Regions from separate parts of the Priestia sp. TRN 1309 genome, predicted to be linked through region 1. Evidence: a T-box and tRNA genes for the amino acid it is inferred to sense, from the RefSeq annotation. Region 1 holds a T-box; the other holds one or more tRNA genes.
The links. The T-box of region 1 lies ahead of thrS (threonine--tRNA ligase). A T-box ahead of a tRNA ligase gene usually reads a tRNA of that ligase, here a tRNA-Thr.

Region 1 (12,045 bases):
CTGTGGTGCATTCATGCCCTTCTATTTGATGTTGAATCACCTTGTACCAAATATTTGTCCCGAATAGTCCTGTGAAAATCCCTGCGTAATGGGCCGGAAGAAAATTTCCTCCTTTTGTTTTCTTTTGGGCCACGTTAATTTTATGTTCCCAACTGTCTTTTAATTCAGCAGATAGAGTTTTACTTTCAGGATTTAAATATTTGATAGTTGTTTTCCCCCATCCAGCCGAAGCGTATGTATTTGTAATTAACTCAGCCGCTTCAAAAACCGTTACGCCTTTCATATTTTGAAAGTACTCTCCTACTACTAATCCTTGTCGAAAACCAGTGGTTTCCAGTACTACCGAAGCTGCCTCTTCTCCAGATATTTCTTCGATTGTGTCAAACAATGTTTTCATCGCCGAAGAAATCCAAAAAAGAATCGCATCTTCTCCTTCAAAGCTAAATTTTCCTTTTTCTAAATCCCAAGCAAAACTAAGACCACCTATATCAATATTCTTTTTTTCACCCATGCCGGAATCTCCTTTTTATATAATCTCTATACTATAGTGGTTTTTACGTAAAAGTGAGTATGAATTACCTTGGATGCTGCTTTTTTTAATCTTATCATTATTAGCTCTAAAGGAACAATTCTTTTCAACCTACTGAGCTTGTAATAGTGGTGAAATAAAAAAAGCTTCTATTTTATGAAGAAGCTTTTCGGCTGAATTATTTAGTTTTCCTCATTCCCCTGACAGCTCGGACATTCATAAACGTGCACAAAATAAAGCCCAACATGGTGAAAACGTTTTCCTAAGCAGTCTGGACATGTGCCTGCTTCACGCATTTGTTCGCGTCGTTTTTCTCGCTGATTAGCTAAAAGATTTACAAATTTCATTAAAAAGACCTCCGCATGTTTTTGACTATAGGTTTTCCTAGTAGGAAGCCTTTTATTCGACCCGGTATATTTATCACAGCGCCTGCTTAAGTTTACTTTTAATCATGCTCAAGTTTTCCAATAGCACAAAAAAGGATAGATAAAGCAGTCTCATGACGCTCATCTATCCTTCATTTTTATCCTATCTAATGCTTAACGTTATATCTGATTGTTGATAAAATCCAGCATATATAAGTTATTCTTCTACTTTGTATTTTTCTTTTTTTCGAAGAAACGGCCACCAGTTTCCTTCTCCAAGCGTCACGACAATCGCTGGCATAAGAAGTGGAAGAATAACAAGGCCATAAAGTAAAAGACCGATGATAACAACCGTTGCTACATGAACAAGCGTTAATACACCTGATGGCATCATAGCCCCAAACGTTCCGGCTAGGATAATAGCGGCAGTAATAATAACCGACCCCATCTTACTCATAGACGTAACCATGCCTTCTGCTACGCCGCTTTTCACTTCTTCGTTAAAACGGTCTAACAAGAAAATAGAATAGTCAATTCCAAGAGCAACTAAAATAACAAAACTAAAGAATGGCACGGCCCAGCTGATTCCGTCATTCCCCATTATATCCACGAATAGAAGCTCTGAGATTCCCATTGCTGTATAATACGTAAGCAACAGTGAAGCAATCATGTATACAGGCATGATCATTGAACGGAATAAAATGGTCAAAACAATAAACAATCCAATCATCATAATGACCATTGTGCGTGAAAGATCCGTTGTAGATAAATCTTTTAAATCCGCATTTGAGCTCGATACCCCTCCATACACAATTTCTGTATGCTCAAACGGCGTATCAACGACTTCGCTTGCCACCGCTTTTTCAATATTTTTTACGGTTGAAATGGCTTCCTCAGAATATGGATTTTGATCGAGCACTACGCTGAGCTTAACTCCTTTTCCATCTGCAAAAGAATAGTTGTCGATGGATTGTTTAAACCCTTTATCTTTCATCACTTCTACTGGAAGATAAATACCCGTATCTCTAACTGTTGAGCTGTCACTCATGTTATCAAGCATACCTGTTGCTTTTGTTAAGCCATCTGAGATTTTCGTTAGCCCATCATTTGCACTGTCAACACCTTCTGCTAATTGATTGATACTGTCTGATAGGGTTCCGACTTGGCCTTGCTGAGCTGAAAGATTCTCATTTGCTTGTTGAAGACCGGTTTGAATGGTAGTAAGCTGTTTGCTGATTGCTGCAAGCTGAGGAACCGCTTGCTGCACATTTCCTGTTGTAGAGAGCTGAGTGCTGACAAGCTGCAGCTGTTGATTAACTTGAGCTAATCCGTCTGCGGCAGGTGCAAGTGACCCGCCAGATTCTTTAGAAGCAGAACCCGTTTGGTCGGCTATTTGATTTAGCCCTTTTTCAATATCACTTAATCCTTTTTGTACATCTCCGATTCCTTTAACAGCATCTTTGATTCCGTCTGATACAGAGCCCAGCTGTGAATTAACATATAAATCATCAATCTTTTCTCCCGTAGGCTGTGTGATCGTCATAACAGAATCCACGTGATCCACTTTTTCAATTGCTTTGCTTATATTTCCTAAATACGGAATAACATCCGCCTTTGTTAACTCTTTATCTCCTTTAATAATAACATTGACAGGAAATGCTTTTCCTTCTCCCAGTGCGTCACTGATAGCATTTAGTCCTTTTATAGATTTATAATCACTGCTTATTTCAGCAGTAGAATCAAACGATACTTTTGAGTCATACGTTACAATAAAAGGCACGGTAATAATCGCTGTAATGACTAAAAATACGAACGGTCGCGCTACTGCCTTTCTTCCTAAAAACCCCCACAGCTTATTATCGCTATGAGAAGCCACTTTTTTAGACGGCCAAAATAATTTTTCTCCAAGCGTAACCATAAAAAGTGGCAGCAAGGTAAATAAAATCACTAGCAGCACACCAACTCCCACTGCTACGCCAACGGCCGATTGGAAAATAGCAAACTTGGCAAATCCGATGGCTGCAAAACCAATAAATACGGCAATTCCGCTAATGAATAACGTTCTTCCTGCTGTACGGTAAGCCGTGATCGTGGCTTCTACTTTATCATGTCCGTTAGCCAATTCTTCACGGAAACGGTTAAGTAAAAGAATGCAGTAATCCGTACCTATTCCAAACAAAATAGCTACTAAGAACGTTTGCGTGAACGTTGAGATTGGAAAATCGACATTTTTAACTAAAATACCTAGTAACGATTGACTGATTAAGTATGTGATTCCCACAATTAAAATAGGAATAAACGGCGTCACGACTGAACGGAAAACGAGTAGAAGCAAACCTAAAATCAAGAAGATAGTAATAAACTCGGTTTTCTTTAACCCTTCTTCTGAACTGTGTGCAAAATCCTGATTAATAAGAGATGCACCTGTTACATATGCCGTAACGTCTTTTGGCACGCTGTCATAAATCTGATTCGCTATTTTTTCAACTTTTTCATCCGATCCACTGACAGTAACCGGAACTAAAACGGTTTTTTTGTCTTTAGACATTAATTGGTTACGAACATCTTGATCATCTGTTAAAGGCGTTGTAACATCTTTTACACCTTTAATTTTCTCTGTCTTATCAATGATTTTCTGTATCTGTTTCTCACTATCTTTATCTAATGCGTTATCTAGCTTGATCACCATGCTGATGGTGTTACTGTCTTCCCCGGCATTTTTGAGAATTTGGCTGGCCCTAGATGAAACGGCATCATCAGGAAGCTGAGACTGCCCTTTTTCACTTGCGAGCTTTGTTAAATTGGGTGCCGTTAGCATCAATATGACCGTTAAAGCTAAAATAAAGGCCGCAATCACCCATTTAAATTTCACAATAAATTTCATTTTTTGCTTTCCCCTTTTATAGTTAACTTTTCTTTTGCCATTGTAAGAATTTCAATAAATGTATCTATTTTTTCTTCTTCTACATCATCAAACAAATTCTCAATGATACTAAAACACGCGGCATTTCCGTCATGTATTACCTTTTCTCCTTCAGCCGTAATCTTAATAAGCTTAGAACGTTTATCGCTCTCTAGTTCATTAGTGTCCCACTCCACAAGCCCTTTTTCGAGCAGTTTTTTAATTCGATTCGAAATGGCACTTTTATGAACACCTTGCAAGACAGCGAGACTGCCAGGTGAAGATGGACCTTTAATCATTAAACTATTTAACAAATCAAACTGCTGCCTTGAGACATGTTCGAAGAGGTTATGGCTCAGCTCTCTGTGAATGACTTCTGTTCCTACAAACAGCACTTCTTCAAAAAGTTCTACAGCTTGATATAACTTGCTTTTCGTCACTTCTTTCCCTCCTTTGCTCATTTAGTTTATAGGTATAAACTATTCAACTTTAAAAATAGTTTATAGGACTAAACTTTATTCTGTCAATAAATTTATGTCTGACTGTCTTCATATATGATAAAGATAAACGGAATCCCAAAAGATACCGCTTACATCAGCTTTTTTGGTTGTCAAAGCTCAATCACTTAAGTATTATTAGTAATTGACTTCTTTTCAAGGAGATATAAATTTTATACACAGAAAGGGTGATCACACATGAATACAATGCATGCTAATGAGCAGGTCAGTAAGAAAGATTCCTTTCCAATTGCTCTTATCTCGTTGACTCTTGGAGCTTTTGCTATTGGAATGACGGAATTCGTTATTATGGGGATACTGCCTAACGTTGCAGAAGACCTTCATGTTAGCATTTCGACTGCTGGTCAGCTAATTACGGGCTATGCTTTAGGAGTAGCGATTGGCGCGCCAATTTTAACCATTTTTACTCATCGACTTCCTCAAAAGCTTCTGCTTTGTTTACTCATGCTTTTATTTATTCTCGGAAATGCGATTGCTATTATTGCACCTAACTATGGAATTTTGATGGGAGCTCGTTTAGTTACGGCGTTATGTCACGGTACTTTCTTTGGAGTAGGCGCTGTTATTGCTTCACGGCTCGTACAACCGCATAAGCGAGCAAGTGCTGTTGCAACGATGATGGCAGGTTTAACCATTGCAAATATCATCGGCGTTCCTGTAGGAACATTTATTGGCCAACACTTAGGTTGGAGAGCTTCGTTTGGGGCTATTACCATTATGGGAATCATTGCATTTATCGGTATTATTCTGTTTATCCCAAAGCTTGGTCAAGAAAAATTAACGGGTCTAAAACAGCAGTTTGCTGCTTTTAGCCAACCAAAACTTCTTGTGATGCTTCTTTTAAGTGCAATAGGGTGCGGTAGCTTATTTACTGTATTTACGTACATTACACCGCTTCTTGAAGACGTTACGGGAGTAAGTGAACACAGCGTTACGTGGATACTTGTATTGTACGGATGCGGCGTTACGCTTGGAAATGTTGTTGGAGGAAAGCTTGCAGATTGGAAGTTAATTCCTTCGGTTGTAGGTATCTTTGCTTTTCTTTGTATTGTGCTGACTATTTTTACGTTTACTGTCAAAAGCCCAGCAGCAGCGATTATCACGCTGTTTTTCTGGGGAGCAGCAGCATTTGCTGTAATGCCTGGTATTCAAGTGAAAATTATGAACTTAGCACAGGAAGCACCTGCTTTAGCTTCTACTTCGAATCACTCATTTGCTAACTTAGGAAATGCTTTTGGCGCCTTTTTCGGAGGCGTAATTATTAACCATATGGGACTTACTTCACTTCCTTGGGTTGGCGCCATTTTTGTAGGAACGGCTTTTGTTATTAGCACTTGTCTGTTTATTGTGGAAACACGCAAAAAACATAGTGAACAATCGTCCTAACTGTCTAACAACTGAACAAAAAGCAAAAAAAGAGCCTTTCTTGGATGAAAGGCTCTTTTTCTGCTTCTAACTCGCTTTTTTCATTTCTTTACTTGTTAATCGACTGTGTTTACGAGAATAACCTATATACACAAATATACCAAGCACAATCCATATGCTAAAATATAACCATGTTGTTTTAGGAAGATTAATCATTAAAAATAAACAAGATAATACAGATAAAATTGGTAAAACCGGGACAAACGGCATTGTAAATCCACGTTTTAAAGTTGGGTGCGTTTTGCGTAAGATGATAATGCTGACGCCCACCATACCGAAAGTTAAAAGGGCTCCGATATTTGCTAAATTCGCAAGTTCTTTTAAATCGATAAATCCTGAAATTAACGCTCCGATAATTCCTACTAGCCAAGTGGAGAGAGTCGGAACTCCCGTTTTCTCATTTGTTTTAGCAAATGCTTTTGGTAGCAAGCCGTCGCGGCTCATTGAGAATAAAATTCGTGTTGCTGCATAAATGTAGGCGAAAATAACAGCCATAATCCCAATGACAGCTCCTGCAGCAATAACTCCTGCCACTGCATTTTGTCCTACTGAATGAAGAACATAGGCCATTGCTTCTGGAACATTCAGTTCCTTGTAAGAAACAACCCCTGTCATAACAAGGCATACCGCTACATAAATAATCGTGCAGATCACGAGTGAACTAATAATTCCAATTGGCAAATTGCGCTGCGGGTTCTTTACTTCTTCTGCTGATGTAGATAAAGCATCAAAACCTAAGAAAGCAAAAAATACGGCCGCTCCCCCTGTCACAACCCCTTCAATTCCATAAGGCATAAAAGGAGTCCAATTAGACGGCTTCACATAAAAAGCCCCTACAATAATAAAGAGAAGGATAATAAATAATTTAACAAGCACCATAAAATTATTCACTTTTTTACTTTCTTTAGTTCCCCTTGAAAGCAGCCATGTAATAAGAAGGGTAATACAAATAGCAGGAAGGTTCACCAGGCCTCCATTTGCAGGGATCGTAATCAATTCTTTTGGGAGTGAAAAACCAAAGCCTTCTAAAAAATTATTAAAATAAGAAGACCATCCATTTGCTACTGCTGACATCGTTAATAAATAGACGGAAAGCAATGTCCATCCCATTAAGTGTGCTACCACTTCGCCGATGGTTGCATATGTATAGGTGTAAACGCTCCCAGATACAGGTATAGTTGAAGCAAATTCCGCATAGCACAGCGCTGCAAAACCGCATACAATAGAAGCCAGTATAAAAGAAAAAATAACGGCTGGCCCCGCATCGTTAGCAGCTACTAAGCCTGTTAACACTAAAACCCCCGTTCCTATTACGGCTCCAATACCAAGAAGAGTCAAATCGAATGCCCCTAATGTTTTGACTAGAGATTTGTTTTGACTTTGTTCTAATAATTGCTCGATTGACTTCTTTTTAAATAGTTTTCCCATTGCACTCTCTCCTCTCTGTTGCCACTCATCCATTAAAAAACTTAAAAATGACGTCTTTTCCTATTTGACTACGCGTTTTTACTTCAGATACAGAAGTAATTATATAGAAATAATTACTAACTTGTCTATTAGTATACTAATATCATTATATATATTTCAAGAGTTTTTGTAAGCGATTTCTTAATCTCTCTCTATTTTGGCTTTATCAACTAAATAAAGAAATCATCGTTGTGATTATGTATAATAAGTTTGAATAAAATTAATATTCTAAAAAATAAATCGATTTATTTCCAGATAGTTTTTTTCGCTACCTATCTTCAAATATAAATTCCTGACATAGGGATTATTTACAGAACGATGAATGTTTTACCTTAACGGGTGTTATAATGATGAAAACTGAAGCGTATGAAGGGCGGAGAGAGATGCTTAACTTACTTATTGGCTGTATTTTACTAGCATTAGGAGTGTACTTTATGTTTAAATTTCTTTTTTATTCTCCTTCTAAAAAGAAGCGAGGTCAGCAACCTATGAACAAATTGTCAAATGAAGATTCAGCTTCCCCCCGTACAAACGATTCGAATGGAACAAGATAATTTTTTTTATAAAATACCGGCGTTTGTCTAAGGCAAAAGTTATACTGCTGATATATATTATCTTATACCCTTCTAGTTCAATATTCCCTTCATTTTGATGTAAGACAAGATGAAGGGAATCACTATCCGACTTAAAAAATCGGATTTTTCTATTTAGCAAGGTAAATGGCTTCAATAAACTCTGTTTGAATCCATTTCTTTATTCAAGTGTACAGCTGCCTCTTCAACACTTACTGTTCCAATGTTTTTCTTCCCATGCTTTCGCATAGCAAGCGATTTATTTTCTACTTCTTTATCTCCTATTACGGCCATATAAGGAACTTTGAGCATTTCGGCTTCTCTAATTTTCAGACCTATTTTTTCAATACGATCATCCACTTCAACACGATACCCTTGTGACTCCAGCTCGTGTTTCACCTTGTACGCATATTCCACATGCGGCGGTGCAATAGGCAAAAGCTTAAATTGAACTGGAGCTAACCAAAGAGGAAATTGACCTTCATAATGTTCAATCAAGATGGCCATAAAACGTTCAACGGAACCGTATATAGCGCGGTGAATCATTACAGGACGATGCGGTTTATTGTCTTCTCCAATATACATACAGTCAAACTTCTCTGGCATTAAGAAATCAAGCTGAACTGTTCCGCACTGCCAGCTGCGGCCTAAGGAGTCTAAAATATGAAAATCGATTTTCGGCCCGTAAAAAGCCCCGTCTCCTTCATTCACCTGGTAGTCTAATCCTTTTTCATTTAGCATAGATTGAAGCGACTTTTCCGCTTGATTCCATGTTTCAATATCTCCCATAAATTTTTCAGGACGTGTGGATAGTTCCACTTTGTAATCAAAGCCAAAATGTGAATAAAAGTCATGGATAAACGCTAGAATGCGGCTAATCTCAGCTTCAATCTGATTAAGTTCTACGAATAAATGCGCATCGTCCTGTGTGAATGACCGGACTCTTAGCAGTCCGTTTAAAGAGCCCGAAAGCTCGTGACGGTGAACCAATCCAAGTTCTGCGTATCGAATCGGAAGTTCTCGATAGCTTCTTCGCTTGCTGTTAAACAATAAAATGGCTCCCGGACAATTCATCGGTTTAATCGCATAGTTTTGTTTGTCAACATTTGAAAAATACATATTTTCATGATAGTGTTCCCAATGCCCTGATTGTTCCCATAGCTCCTGTTTCATCATGATGGGAGTTTTTATCTCTTGATAGCCTGCTTTGTAATGCTTTTGTTTCCAGTAGTTTTCTAACTCATTTCGAACAATCATTCCGTTAGGTAAGAAAAACGGCATACCAGGAGCTTCTTCCATCGACATAAACAGCTCCAGTTCTTGACCTAATTTTTGATGATTTCGTTTTTCTGCTTCCATTTGTTTTGACATGTTCATTCCTCCAATATGTTTTTATTCAACAAAAAAACCGCACTCATCCCTAGTAAAGGGACGAATGCGGCCGTGGTACCACCCTAATTCCGTAAAATACCTGTATGCATTTTACGCTTAAAAAGATAACGGTTTTACCGGTTGCAGTTTCAGTGTATACACATTCCCCGCCGCAGCTCCAAGGTGGTAAATTCATTTCGTTTTCTAAGGGTTCTCAGCCAGTGACCCTACTCTCTGTAAAGAAAATCCAAAAATGATTCATGTCCTTTTCAATGCTTGTATATTCATTTTTTCTACATAAAAAACCGCACTCATCCCTAGTGAAGGGACGAATGCGGTCGTGGTACCACCCTAATTCCGTAAAATACCTGTATGCATTTTACGCTCAAAAAAGATAACGGTTTTACCGATTGCAGTTTCAGTTATGCACATTCCCTGCAATAGCTCTAAGGTGGTAAATTAGATGATTTCTTAAGGGCTCCCAGCCGCTGACCCTATTCTCTGCGAAGAAAACGGCACCTAATTCATGTCCTTTTCGTTGCCAAATAATGTTTGTTAGTTGTTAAAAGTGATTATAGTGTATAAATTTTACAGAAGTCAAGAAATAATTTTTATTTTTTAATATTATAGAATTAATTTATGCTTAAATTCCCGAAAAGTTACTTAAGAATATATGGGCTTAAAAAGTTTTTTATTATAATATTAACACCTGCATTTTATTTTGTTTTTGCCTTTATTGTGTAAAAATAAAGGCAAAAAAGAAAGATATTACAAGCACTTATTTGCTTTATCTAAGTATTATTAACGAATTAAAATCCAGTACTGCTCAAATCAGAATAAGTAACATAGCACAAGTATCATCAGTTTTTTTATTTATATACTAAAATATTAAATATACCTTTTTCTACTTACACCAATATTAGGCTTGAACTCGTCGAAACTATTTTTTATCTATCTTTAGACGGAAGCTCCTGGTACATGCTTCCACTTTGCGGGAAAATCCGTTTTTTCCTGAGTTGTTCTTTAAGAATAACATCAAGCTGCCGCTGAATTTTTCTTGTTTCATTTGTTGAAAAATACGGGTAAGCCAAATTTACTGTTTCTAACGGATCCTTGGTCAAATTGTACATTTCAATTTGATCCGGAACCGATGTTTCTTTAAGGTTAGTAAGATCCACCGGGTAACTTTCATATTGCTCTCGGTGGATGACTTCATCTTTTTCGTTAGGTGCTGACCGAAATTGCGGATTATCATGGTATCGAGCGTATTTCCAGATTTCCTTTCCTGCGGCTGATTGAAACTCGACAATGACCGCTTGAATGTGATTAGGCTGAACGACTGACGGATAGCTTTCTCCTAAAAAATTTGTTTGGTGAAGTCCTTTTGTCGGGTCATCATCCGTCATAAAGAAAATCGGTGCTTTTTCTTGATAGAGCGATGTTTCTCCTCGCAACGTTCCTGAGAGGTCTCGCCCAACAAATGGATGTACTTCCGTATGACTTTTTTGCAATTGCTTTTGAACAGCGGAAGCATCGATATTAGCCAAGCTAAGCATTGTCGGGATCAAGTCAACGTGACTAGTCAGTACGTCTGTACGTTGATAACTAGGAAACAAATGCTTGTTATGAATGAGAAGCGGCACGTGAATCGACTCTTCATACATGTTGTACCATTTTTGATGTAGTCCTCCGTGAGCCCCCAGCAAATCACCGTGATCCGACGTGAAAATAATAATGGTATTGTCATAGAACGAAGATTGTTCTATAGTCTGAAGGACTTTCAAAATTTGTTTGTCAACATTTTTTTGAAGCTGATAATATAAGCGCCGGTAGAAACTAGAATTTGGCGTCGGCTGCAGCGCTTTTGGGTAGATGTATTTATAGCTGCTTTGAGCGCTAGGCTTCGTTTGTAAAGATTCTCTAATAGTAGGTGGCGGCTCGATGTTCGGAATTGTCTCATCAATAGAAAACTGAAACATAGCAAGGTGTTTGGTGATCGCTCCGAACAGCGCAATGTCATGCGGGTTCACAAACGAAGCTACCATGAGCCAAGGCTGCGCAGTCTTTTGATATTCTAATCGTTGAATAAGCTCCATGATTTCCTCTGCATATATTTCGTCTCGTCCACTCACTCCAATGGCCGCAGATGAACCAGAATTGTGCGGGTTTCTCCCTTCCGGCTCTGGACCAATCCACCCTGAAAAACCAAACTTTTCAAGCTTATTAGCCCGTTGATAGAGGCGCTCTTTTTCTGGATCCGGTATTCCTGTTTGCATCTGGTAGCTAGAAAAAACGTTATGTGTTCCTGGAATTAAGATGTTCTCATCAGAAATATGCCATTTTCCTTTATAAAAGGTTTGATACCCAGCCTGCTTAAAATAATCTCCCATCGTTGGGACGGTATTAGGCTGCAGCCAAAACATATCAGGATCTTGTGACTTCTTTGCGATACCTTGCGTTTGGGTCACTCCGTGCAAGGAAGGGTACTGCCCTGTAAACAATGTAGCTCGACTCGGTGAACAGGCTGTAGAACCGACGTAGTGACGAGTAAACCCCATTCCATGCTGTTTTAAAAATTCATGTGCTTTTAAATGTTTTTTTTGCCACTTTTTTACTTCTTTACTTTCATATACGGGTGGAAATCGTTCTTCGTCCACCATAATCAACAAAAAATTAGGCTGCTCCTTCATGTTTACTCCTCCGCGTGTTTATCAAATGTTCTGTATTGATAAACTATGTAAAAAGTACTTTTTTTAGAAGAACGGAGTACGGTTCATGTCTTTTTATACCCAAACAAAAAAAGACTTAGAGGATTTCTCTAAGTCTTTCATAACGCGTTTCAATACGATATTCCTTATTTTTTGTATGCTTTTAGCTGCTGATTTCGTTTATAAGT
Region 2 (12,045 bases), on a different contig from region 1:
TCACGACAATATATTGGTATAAAAGGATTATAGGACTAAAAAAGTTGAGAAAATAAAGAACGTGAACGTAAGATTTTTCACTTGCATAAATTGAACTCACAGTATAATATACTCTATGTAGAACACGTGTCTAAAAAAATGAACCTAAAGTATAAGGAGGTACAATAATGAGTCGATCGATAAATCAAATGGAAAAGCCGCCTTATGGCATAATTGCTATTTTGTTAATTGGCGCTTTTATCTCATTATTGAATGAAACGTTATTAAATGTGGCGCTGCCGTCTATTATGAAAGACTTAGATGTGACAACGTCAACTGTCCAGTGGCTTTCTACTGGTTATATGTTAGTGAATGGTATTATGATTCCAACTACCGCTTTTTTAATTCAGCGCTATTCTGTCAGAGGCTTATTTTTAACGGCGATGACTTTATTTACAGCAGGAACAATACTTGCAGGTGCTTCGCCAGTATTTTCTGTGTTGTTAACCGCTCGTATTATTCAAGCGTCAGGCGCAGCTATTATGATGCCGCTTTTAATGAACGTATTGCTCACAAGTTTTCCATTAGAAAAACGCGGAGCTGCGATGGGGATTTTCGGTTTAGTTATGATTTTTGCTCCGGCAATTGGTCCTACATTATCAGGATGGCTAATTGAACACTATGAGTGGAGAATGCTGTTCCACCTTGTTACGCCAATCGCAGCCATTGTATTAATAGGCGCCTTCTTCCTATTAAAAGACAAAAAAGAAAAAGTGGAAATCAATTTGGATTTTTTATCCCTTTTGCTATCTACAATTGGATTTGGCGGACTTCTATACGGGTTTAGCTCAGCAGGGGATAAAGGCTGGGATTCTGTGGAAGTATACGGTACCATTATCGTAGGAGCTGTGGCTCTGATTTTATTTATTACGCGTCAGTTCAAGCTTAAAACACCGATGCTTGAATTCCGCATTTTTAAATATCCAATGTTTGCTTTATCATCAACGATTTCGATGGTAATTACAATGGCATTATTCTCAGCCATGCTGCTAATGCCAATTTATGTTCAAACGGTACGAGGCATCTCTCCGCTTCATTCAGGATTACTAATGCTTCCAGGTGCGCTGCTAATGGGTGTGATGTCACCGATTACCGGAAAATTATTTGATAAATTCGGAGCGCGTGCATTGGCTGTAACGGGTCTAACGATTACAGCCGTTACGACGTATTTCTTCAGTAACTTAGAGCTTGATACGACCTATACAACGCTCATTACGCTTTACACGCTTCGTATGTTCGGAATGTCTATGGTGATGATGCCGGTTATGACAAACGGATTAAATCAGCTTCCGCAGCGTTTTAATCCGCATGGTACTGCGATGAACAATACGCTTCAACAAGTATCGGGAGCTATTGGTTCGGCTCTTTTAGTAACGGTGATGTCAAACCGTACAGCTACTCATGCAAAAGAGCTCGCTCAAGATGCAATGAGCGGAGCAGGAGCAGCTAATGCAACCGCAGCTGGGGCAGCTCAAATGAAAGAACAGATTGGGATGCAGGCAATGGTACAAGGGATTAACGATGCGTTTGCTGTCTCAGTAGTCCTAGTGGTGGTTGCCTTAATTCTTTCATTCTTCATGAAACGCGCAACGCCGGCAAGTGAAGATGAAGTGATAAAGGAAAAAGCAGCACGCGAGCAGTTTGCTAAATAAAAAAAATCCCCGCTGAGACAGCGGGGATTTTTTTAGCTTGTATATCTAAAGCTTAAGCCCATTTTCTTTAATAATTTCCGGTAACCGATGGACGTTTGATCAGCCATAATATGCGCTTCCATCTGCAGGTCTAAAGGCAAGTCTTCAGGTTTTTGGTTTTCCACCATTTCACGGTCTTCGTCAAAGACGCGAAGGTTAAAGTCATACACACCTTCAACGGGAGAATCTTTGTCAAAGTTTCGAGCGATTGGCGCGAATAAACGTGTTTCGCGGGCTGAAATAGGAGAGACTGCATTCATAATCCACAGCTCTGCGCCTTCTGGGAAGTATACTTTTAGCGTAGCTGTAAACGGGGGATAAACATCAAAGACGCGAAGCCATTTAAAATCAGGTGGATTTAAATGCTGCTGTTCTTTGGAATAATTGCTCACGGTGCTCGTATATTCTACATGAAGCCCATAGTCTGTATCGCTTACTTTATATTTAGGCACAAAGGCGTTGTTTCGATCACCAAATGTGTCTGTGTGAACCCAAGCAAAATGAGCTACGTCTAAAAAGCCTTCCATTTGACGACCGGCTGAACCCATGATATCAAAGCTCGGACAAACAATTTGCTGAAAATCAGGGTCCTCCCACGCATCGAAATAAGGCAGGTTATCTTGTTCTCCTGTCAGGGACGTCCACACTAATCCATATCGTTCAATAACTGGATAGACGGCCATACAGAGACGGGGAGAAATGTTGGCGTCAGGGTGAGCTGGAATTGACGTGCATGCGCCGTCCGTTGCGTAGCGGAAGCCGTGGTAAGGACAGACAATTTCATCATCTTCCACCCAGCCCATGCTAAGCGGGGTGCCTCGGTGAACGCATAAATCACGTGCCGCTACAACTTTGTGTGTGGTGCGGTATAAAACTAGATTTACATCTAGTAATTTTACGGACGTTGGTTTTTCTGTTACATCACTGCAGCGTGCGACGGGGTACCAATACTTGGCGAGCGTCGTCCAATCTTCCAGGCTGAACGTGCAGTCTCTTGGGTAGGGAGTTGCCGTTTTTGATTTTGTCATGGTTGGTTGTTGTTCCATCTATTTTCTTCCCTTCTTTTGTAAGCTCTTTTACTAAGGGTAATATAAAAAAAGAAAATTCACACAATTTATGTAAGAAGTTCTAACATGAAATATGGAACTTTGTAGAAAGTGCGAATTTCAGAAGACGCAAATTAGAGAATATACCAATAAAAAAATTTAAAAAAGCGCTTCCTAAATAAATTTAAACGTGATATAATTTTCCAAGACGCTGGTGTAGCTCAGTAGGTAGAGCACTTGCATGGTAAGCAAGAGGTCGCAGGTTCGATCCCTGTCGCTAGCATACTCAAAAACCTTCTTTCTTGTTGAAAGAAGGTTTTTTTATTTGAATTGGCTTTAAATTTATTCTCCGAATTATTCTTCCCCCGCCTTGTGAAAACTTTAACAGTTTGATAGCCTTATTAGGAGGCTGTTAGAAAACATGTGTATCTTTTCCACTATGTCTTATGAATCATATTTAGAAATATTCTTAAAAGAATGTTTATTGCCTCTAAGTATTGGGTACACGAAACTAGGGGTTAAATTTCAACAGGGAGTGTGAACGATAATTTGATTACGTTTAAGAATGTGTCAAAGCAATATCCAGACGGTACGACCGCCGTGAAAAATATTAATCTAGAAATAAAAGAAGGAGAGTTTTTCGTTTTAATTGGTCCGAGTGGATGTGGGAAAACAACCACCTTAAAAATGATTAACCGTCTTCATGATATTACCGAAGGAGAACTATACATAAAAGATAAGCTCGTATCGGACCACAACATACATGAGCTACGCTGGAACATTGGTTATGTGCTACAGCAGATTGCTCTTTTTCCTCATATGACCATTGCTGAGAATATAGCCATTGTACCGGAGATGAAGCATTGGAAGAAAAACAAAATCAAAACGCGTATTGATGAACTGCTTACCTTGGTAGGACTAGACCCAAAGCAATATCGAAACCGAAAGCCGTCTGAGCTCTCAGGTGGCCAGCAGCAACGTGTAGGTGTAGCACGTGCCCTCGCAGCTGATCCCCCCGTTATTTTAATGGACGAACCCTTTAGTGCCCTCGATCCGTTAAGCCGCGAACAGCTTCAACAAGATGTTATTAGCTTAAAAGAAAAAATCAAAAAAACATTTGTGTTTGTTACGCATGATATGAGCGAAGCCATGACGCTTGGAGATCGTATCTGCCTGATGAAAGATGGGGAAATTGTTCAAGTTGGCACCCCGGAGGAATTCATTCAAAAGCCTAAAAATGAGTTTGTGAAAACATTTATTGGAAATCAAGGAAATGCTTTATTTGAGACATTAGATATGTTTGTCAAAGAAAGTGAACAGCCAGACGTAGAACCTACTGAAGAGCTAGCTTCAACCGCCACTGTTCAGCAGGCAATGGACGCCCTTTACGACCATGAAGCAATAGCCGTGAAAAAAGGGAGCAAACGCATTGGCGTTGTAACGCGCAAAACTCTATTAGCGTTTCTTTCTGATAAAACGAAAGAAGGAGGAACGCTGTAATGAATGCACTAAGCACATTATTAAATCAACGAGGAGATGCACTGTTTCAAGCTCTTCTTGAACACATTCAAATTTCAGTACTGGCTCTTGTTATCGCCGTATTAATTTCAGTGCCGCTCGGACTCTACTTAACGAGGCATGACCGCATTGCTGAACCGATCATTGGCGTAACAGCCGTACTGCAAACCATTCCTTCACTCGCTTTATTAGGATTACTGATTCCTCTTGTCGGAATTGGAACCTTTCCCGCGGTTATTGCACTGTTTTTATATTCGCTTCTTCCTATTGTACGAAATACATATACCGGAATTAAAGAAGTCGACCCATCTTTAATTGAAGCATCCAAAGCCATGGGGATGAACTCGTGGAGACGATTAATCAAAGTAGAACTTCCTCTAGCGCTTCCTGTCATTATGGCCGGAATTCGCACAGCGATGGTACTCATTATTGGTACAGCGACAATCGTGGCTCTTATCGGAGCGGGCGGACTCGGAAGCTTAATTTTGCTTGGTATTGACCGAAGCGATAATAGTTTGATTTTATTAGGAGCTATTCCAGCAGCATTATTAGCGCTTATTTTTGATGGAATTCTGCGAACGATTGAACACTCAGCAAAAAAAGGGTCCAAAAAACGCTCGTTCATTATGATTATCGTATTAATACTCATTCTTGTTTCTCCGTTTGCAGCGATGAGCGCAACAAAACCAGACCTTGTTATCGGAGGGAAAATTGGCGCAGAACAAGATATTTTAATTAATATGTACAAAGAATTAATTGAAGATCAAACCGATATGAAAGTAAATCTTCGTTCGTCGCTTGGAAAAACGGTATTTGTATTTGAGGCTCTGCGTAACAAGGAAATTGATTTGTACCCTGAATATACGGGTACAGCCATTGTGACGCATCTAAAGGAACAGCCGGACAGCAAAGATGAAACACAGGTGTACAAGCAGGCAAAAGAAGGATTTCAAAAGAAATTCGGCCTTGTCTATTTAGATCCAATGAAGTTTAATAATACGTACACATTGACCGTTACAAAAGAATTTGCTAAAGAAAATAATCTAACGACCATTTCAGATTTGGCAAATGCAACAGATAAAGTAAAAGCAGGATTTACGCTTGAGTTTAAAGATCGTGAAGACGGCTACGTAGGCCTTCAAAAAGAATATGGCCTTACCTTCCCGAATATTAAGACGATGGAGCCGAAGCTTCGCTATCGCGCTGTAGAAAAAGGCGATATTAACATGCTTGATGCTTATGCAACGGATCCTGAAATCAAACAGTTTGGTTTAAAAGTCTTAAAAGACGACCAGCAGTTCTTCCCACCGTATCAAGGAGCGCCTGTGCTTCGTGAAGATACGCTAAAAGAGCACCCTGAACTGAAAAAAATCTTAAATCAACTGGGTGGTAAAATCAGTGACGACGAAATGCGTGAAATGAACTATCAAGTAAACGCAAAAGGAAAAACGGCTGAAGAAGTCGCTCATCAATTCTTAGTGAAAAAAGGATTAATTAAAAAATAAAAATGAAGACAAAAAGATCCGAACGATTTATCGTTCGGATCTTTTTTTAGGCGTGATTTCGTTATGTTTCAATCTCTTTTTAATGTGAGAGAAGCGTTAATGAAAATGAGGTCTTATGAACAAGCTAAAGGTACCAAATTTGTTTTCTGATGGAGAGGAGGCGCCGTTATGAATTCATTTTTTACGTGTCATCCTGTACAACATTCTTTTCAGCTTTTTTCAGTTGAACATCTTGTAACTTTAGCCATTATTGTGATCATAGGAGCATTTATTTTTTTATGTCGAAAGCAGCTGCGAAAAAAGAGGTTTGTGTTCGTTTTGCTTTCACTCGTTCTAATTGCTTCAGAAACGGCCTACCAGGCTTGGGAAATCGGATGTCATCAGTGGTCCGTTGAAACTTCTTTGCCTCTTCAGCTGAGTGATATAGTCGTGCTGCTGGCTGCTGTTATGCTGATAACCAAAAGCAGATTTCTTTTTTATTTTGTGTACTTCGCAGGAATCAGCAGCTCTGTTCAAGCGATGATTACCCCAGACCTTGGCGGCTATGCGTATGCCCAGTTTCGCTATGTGCAGTTCTATGTATCGCATGGCGGTGTGGTACTTGCTTGCTGTATGCTAATTGCTGCCTGCAGATATGAGCCGACGTTTCGTTCTTTATGGGTAAGCGTAGTATTTGTTAATCTGTACGGAGGTTTTATCTATGTCATGAATCGTTTACTGGGTGCGAATTATTTATACATGATGAAAAAGCCAGAGCACGCTTCCTTGCTGGATGTTCTTGGACCTCATCCTTGGTATTTAGTATGGATTGAAGGAATCATGATTCTTAGTTTTCTTGTCCTTTATCTTCCGTTTTGGGTACATAAAAAAATTAAAGGTGATAAAAGCAAAGTCAATTTTATTGAAGCAGAATGATAATACTGGTAATTTATAAGTGTAAACGAACTCGGATTTCCTGAAGGAAAAGGAAAGAATGAGTGAACAAGCCGTGAGAGGCAAGCGTAAAAAATAGAAAAGAAAAAAGCAAGCACAGACATCAGAAGGAGAGTATCAAAATGAAAACACTGGTTATTTTAGCGCATCCAAATCTAGCATCTTCTCGTATTAATAAAGCGTGGGCAGAGCGAGTAAAAAAAGAGGAGGATGTGTACGTTCATGATTTATACGCAAACTATCCCGATTTCAAAATTGATGTAGAAAAAGAGCAGGAGTTAGCTGTTCAATTCGATCGTATTGTTTTTCAATTTCCATTTTACTGGTACAGCTCACCAGCACTCTTAAAAGAGTGGCAAGATGTTGTTTTAACATACGGATGGGCTTATGGAAGCAAAGGTACTAAACTTCAGGGAAAAGAGTTTGTCGTAGCTACTTCGACAGGAGGCCCTGCAGAAGCTTATCAAGAAGGGGGATACAACCGTTACCCAATGAATCATCTGCTTCTTCCTTTTCAAGCTATGGCAAATTTAACAGGTATGAAGTTCCAAACTCCATTTTTATTTCAAGGAGCAGGCGGTGACCTGAGTGACAAAGTTATTCAAGATAGCGCAGAAAACTACGCTCAATTACTAAGATAATAAAAAAAGCCGCGTCAAAGCGGCTTTTTAATTTGCGTTTGTTCGTGAGAAAGAAGTAAGCAGCTTTTGAGGAGCAATATCTAATCCTTCAATCAGTAGTCCTGTCATAGCCGTTAGACTCCCGACTTCAAAAGATTCCCCAGCTCTCCAAAATGCTGATTCACCTTGTTTGATATAAATTTTCAGTCCGTTATCGCCAGCTACCCAGCCTTCCCCGTGAACGACTAAAAGAAGCTGTGGAATCGTAGCTTCTTGACGGGGGGTATAATCATTTTCTTGAAAAGATAAAAAGCTGATTTTGACATCTCCAGTATGAGAAAGTAATGGGTTTACTTTATAGGTAGAATGAAGAAAGGAACGCTCTTCTTCAGATTGAAAACCATATAATTTCATCATTTCATCTCCTTGACTAAAAAATATAAAAAAGAAGTCCTTCTCTTTTCATATACGCATACAGGAGAAAAAATAGAACTCCAAAGAAACAGCTGTTTTCTAGAAAACAACTCCATTTTATCTCCATTTTTTGTCGAAGCTGAAAATTTTTTGAAGGATAGGGAGGAAAAACAGAAGTTTTTTTGAATAGTATAAAAAAAGGTGTCCTCTAATGGACACCTTTTCCTAATTTAAAAATGACTGTAACGCTTGTTTGTTTTCTTCAAGGTCGATGCTTAAAACAGCACCAATACCGGATATTCGTTCATTTGAATAGGAACCTTCAACCGGTAAACGAAGAGATTTTAAATCTGGCTGATTTCCAACTAAAAAATCTTTTCCTATCACAATAAATGTTTTTGGCGGAATATTTGTATCCACATATGGATCAATGACACCCCATAGCTTAGGAGCTTTCGCCAGTGTCTTTACTTGAAGAGCTTCATCCATTAATTTACCAATCACTTCTTGTTGACGCTTCACGCGCCCGAAATCACTTTGGCTATCATGGCGGAATCGCACGTATCCTAGTAATTTATCTCCGTGAAGAGTTTGTTTTCCAGGTTTTAGCGTCATGCCAATTCCTGACGACATTTCGTGTGGCACGGTAACCGTAATTCCCTCAGGGGCAATCGTATCGGCAACTTTAGAAAAACCTTTAAAATCAACAACGGCATAATAGTTTACATCTACGCCGAAATTTTCTTTAATTGTCTTACGCATTAATTCGGGCCCGCCAAATGCATAGGCTGAATTTAATTTGTTTTTGCCATGTCCAGGAATATCCACATATGAATCACGCATCAAAGAAACAATTTTAGGCTGATTGCTGTCTTTGTCATAATGAGCAATCATGATTGTATCGGCACGCGAATGTTCTTCACCGCGAGAGTCAATTCCGAGAAGCAGCACATTCATGCTATCTAAATTGGCACTTGCACCATTAAAATCAAACTGTCCATCTTTCCCAAAAGCTCCGTCTGCTTCTGCTAATCCTTGTTGGTATTGATAATACACATATGCACCAGCGGCGATTACAAGAATGAGAAAGAAAAGAAGTAGCTTTCTAAAGCGTTTCTTTTTTCTTTGCTTTTTTCTTTTATGTTGTTTACGTTCTGTACGTTCTTCCAAATGTCTCACCATCGCATTCAAAAATATTAATACTTTTTTGTTTAAAACCAATTATGCAAAAAATTATAAAACGACATAATAAAATTAACACTAAGGAATTAGATTAGCAAGTACGTTCACTAGTAAATCTGCGAAGACAGCTAAAATAAGAGAAGTGTACAAATAGAAGAAAGAGGAAATAAAGGTTATTTTTTTCGAAGATATTTGTTATAATCTATCATAGTTAGGGAAAAAGTTCTGTCTTTTAAGAAGGGAATAAGAGAAAAGTCTCTATTTGTTGAGAATTAAATATAGGTCTAAGTGTAGAAAAAAGGAGTGAAGCGAATGAGTATATATGTGTCATCTTCGAACCTTGTGCTGATTCCAGAAGCGGCGTTAAGTCATTGGAAACCTTATGGCGCGGGGGAATTGACCGGAGCTATTATTTCAGGTAAGGATAGTGCTGAAATAATTAGAGAGCTTAATCAATCGTCTATTCTGCCTTTTACAAGTTTTTTCTATCGAAAGCATTTTGTTATTCTATTTGATAAAGAACAAGTGAAAAATCATTTTGAACAGCTGCTTTTATTATATAAATCTCAGGGCTATATTTTTTATTCTTCTACCTTATACGATGATCATTGGTCCCAGGTCCTTGAAGGAACCAAGCAGCTGCTAACGGTAAATGGACAGGTGGTACCGGTGCTTGAGCTTGAACAAAACGGTGAATTTGACGTTGTGCGTGATGAAGGTGGTCTTCACATTGTGATAGATGATGACGAAGACGAAGAGAAGCAGCTAGAAAAAAAAGTTCATGAGCTCCCGCTTGAAGAAGGTAACTATTTTATTGGCGATCCGGGATTTGTTGAAAACCGAGACATGCTGGTAAAAGAATATTTTCCTAAAGGTACGTACGAATTTATTTATAGATACGGAGAAAATGGCTGGCTGATGAAAGTAAGTATTCAGCGAAAAGCGATTAAAGAGCAGCTTACTACTCTTCACGCGGCTTTGTCTTAACCTCTATTCATTGTACAATATTGCTAAATAACTATGTTATAATAGTAATATTGCACAATGAAAGGGGTTTTTTTAATGGAAGCACGTTTGCAAAAAGTCGTATCATGGCTGAAGGAAAAGAATGTAGAAACGGCCTTTATTTCGTCAACTGAAAACGTATTTTATTTAACTGGATTTCACACGGATCCGCATGAGCGTCTGCTTGGTTTATTTTTATTTAATGAAGCGGAGCCGATGCTTGTTTGTCCATCAATGGAAGTGGGTCAAGCAAAAGAAGCCGGCTGGAAATTTGATGTGATCGGATATGAAGACCATCAAAATCCTTGGGAACTTATTAAAGAAGCTTTACATAAACGAAACGTAATGGATGTGAAAAAAGTTGCTGTAGAGAAAGAGCAGCTGCTGTATGCGAGAGCTGAAGAACTGCTTAATTTATATCCAAATGCTGAGCTAGTCGGAGCAGAAGAGAAATTAAATCAGCTGCGTTTAATTAAAGATGAGCGTGAAGTTGAGATTCTGCAAAAGGCAGCTGCATTAGCTGATTTTGGCGTGGAAGTAGGCGTAGCTGCCTTAAAAGAAGGCGTTACGGAAATGGATGTTCTGGCTAAAATTGAATACGAGCTAAAGCGAAAAGGAATTCGTGAGATGTCGTTTTCAACGATGGTGTTATTTGGTGAAAAAACGGGAGAAGCGCACGGGAACCCAGGTCTTCGCACGTTAAAGCCAGGAGATATGGTTCTCTTCGATTTAGGTGTAGTGCTAGATGGATACTGTTCAGATATTACGCGTACAGTCGCGTACAAGTCGATTAATGATAAGCAAAAAGAAATCTATGAAACGGTACAGCGCGCCGAGCAGGCAGCTCTTGAAGCTTCCAAGCCTGGCACTCGCATTGGCGACTTGGACATGGTAGCACGCAATATTATTACAGAAGCAGGGTATGGAGAGTATTTCTTGCATCGTCTTGGTCATGGCCTTGGTATCAGCGTGCATGAGTTTCCTTCAATGAGCCGCAACAATGATGATGTGCTTCAAGAAGGCATGGTGTATACGATTGAACCGGGTATCTATATTCCAGGACTCGGAGGCGTGCGTATTGAAGATGATGTAATCATCACAAAAGATGGATACGAAACGTTAACGAAGTACCCAAAAGAATTACAAATTATTTCATAATAATGTCATAAAAAATAGAGGCTGCCATGGTGCAGGCTCTATTTTTTTATGGGAAAAGAAAAAATTGGTTAAGGTTTCTTGTTTGCTTCTTGAGACAATTTCATAGTATGTTACGAAACGATAACATTTCTATCACATTTTCTAAAAACTATATCGTAAGCGAGTGCGGTAGTATATGCTGTACAGTAGGGGACTTTTTAAGGTCGCAAGCAAGGAGGTTTTTTATGAGTAATTTTACAAAAGATGAAGAATTAATTATACATAAAGCAATAGATGTATTTGGTCAAAAGGACCGAATTGAAGATTATTCAGATGAACGAAAAAAGCATGGTATTCACGTTGTGGCATGTGAAAATCATCCGCGTCAAGACGTAACCGCGTATGCAACGCTCGGTGGACATCAATGTCCGACAGGTTATACAGTTGGAGGGATCCCGCTTCGAATTGAAATTGTTGGGGCATGTCATGAGGAGTTCGGTATTTATTCTGCTATTTTAGCAAACTGTATTTTCCATATGATGAAATCTCATGTCTCCATTTTCCCAGGAGCTATTTATAAAGACGTTATTGCAGTCCTTGATGACAGCTTTCATATGCAGCACATTTTGCTGATTCCGCCGTTTTTATGGGATAATTTTTCAACGATTGAACTATCTGATAAAAAAGTAACGTTCCTGCAGGCCGTTCCGATTTCAGAAAATGAACGTGCTTTTGCACTTGAGTACGGAGTAGATTCGTTGCTAAGCCGCTTTGATGCTGAGCAGGTTAATGTCTTCAATTTAGAAAGAAGATCTGTTGTATAAACAAAAAGAGCGCCGACTGAGACGCTCTTTTTTGTTATTGATTAGTAGGTCAATTCTTTTTGAGGTATAGCTTTTTTATGACTCGTTTGGTAGCTGTGAAGCACCATGCCTGCTACGATAACTCCCATTCC

Region 2: it encodes a tRNA-Thr, which carries the amino acid that the T-box ahead of thrS (threonine--tRNA ligase) is inferred to sense. The anticodon was not compared.

Annotation. Positions count from the first base shown of each region.
Region 1 is NZ_JBOZGM010000002.1:666,119-678,163, forward strand. It holds gene ACRPLQ_RS10720 (STAS domain-containing protein) at 1-511, opposite strand, end outside; gene ACRPLQ_RS10725 (hypothetical protein) at 712-876, opposite strand; gene ACRPLQ_RS10730 (MMPL family transporter) at 1,112-3,778, opposite strand; gene ACRPLQ_RS10735 (MarR family winged helix-turn-helix transcriptional regulator) at 3,775-4,236, opposite strand; gene ACRPLQ_RS10740 (MFS transporter) at 4,492-5,700, shown strand; gene ACRPLQ_RS10745 (amino acid permease) at 5,767-7,167, opposite strand; gene ACRPLQ_RS10750 (hypothetical protein) at 7,557-7,760, shown strand; gene thrS (threonine--tRNA ligase) at 7,932-9,149, opposite strand; T-box leader at 9,203-9,431, opposite strand; gene ACRPLQ_RS10760 (sulfatase-like hydrolase/transferase) at 10,097-11,839, opposite strand.
Region 2 is NZ_JBOZGM010000001.1:582,152-594,196, forward strand. It holds gene ACRPLQ_RS02975 (DHA2 family efflux MFS transporter permease subunit) at 168-1,691, shown strand; gene ACRPLQ_RS02980 (aromatic ring-hydroxylating oxygenase subunit alpha) at 1,724-2,776, opposite strand; tRNA gene ACRPLQ_RS02985 (tRNA-Thr) at 2,987-3,059, shown strand; gene ACRPLQ_RS02990 (ABC transporter ATP-binding protein) at 3,326-4,276, shown strand; gene ACRPLQ_RS02995 (ABC transporter permease/substrate-binding protein) at 4,276-5,799, shown strand; gene ACRPLQ_RS03000 (YwaF family protein) at 5,968-6,714, shown strand; gene ACRPLQ_RS03005 (NAD(P)H-dependent oxidoreductase) at 6,855-7,373, shown strand; gene ACRPLQ_RS03010 (hypothetical protein) at 7,401-7,766, opposite strand; gene ACRPLQ_RS03015 (LCP family protein) at 7,992-8,948, opposite strand; gene ACRPLQ_RS03020 (hypothetical protein) at 9,261-9,935, shown strand; gene ACRPLQ_RS03025 (M24 family metallopeptidase) at 10,011-11,111, shown strand; gene ACRPLQ_RS03030 (suppressor of fused domain protein) at 11,336-11,914, shown strand; gene ACRPLQ_RS03035 (DMT family transporter) at 11,956-12,045, opposite strand, start outside.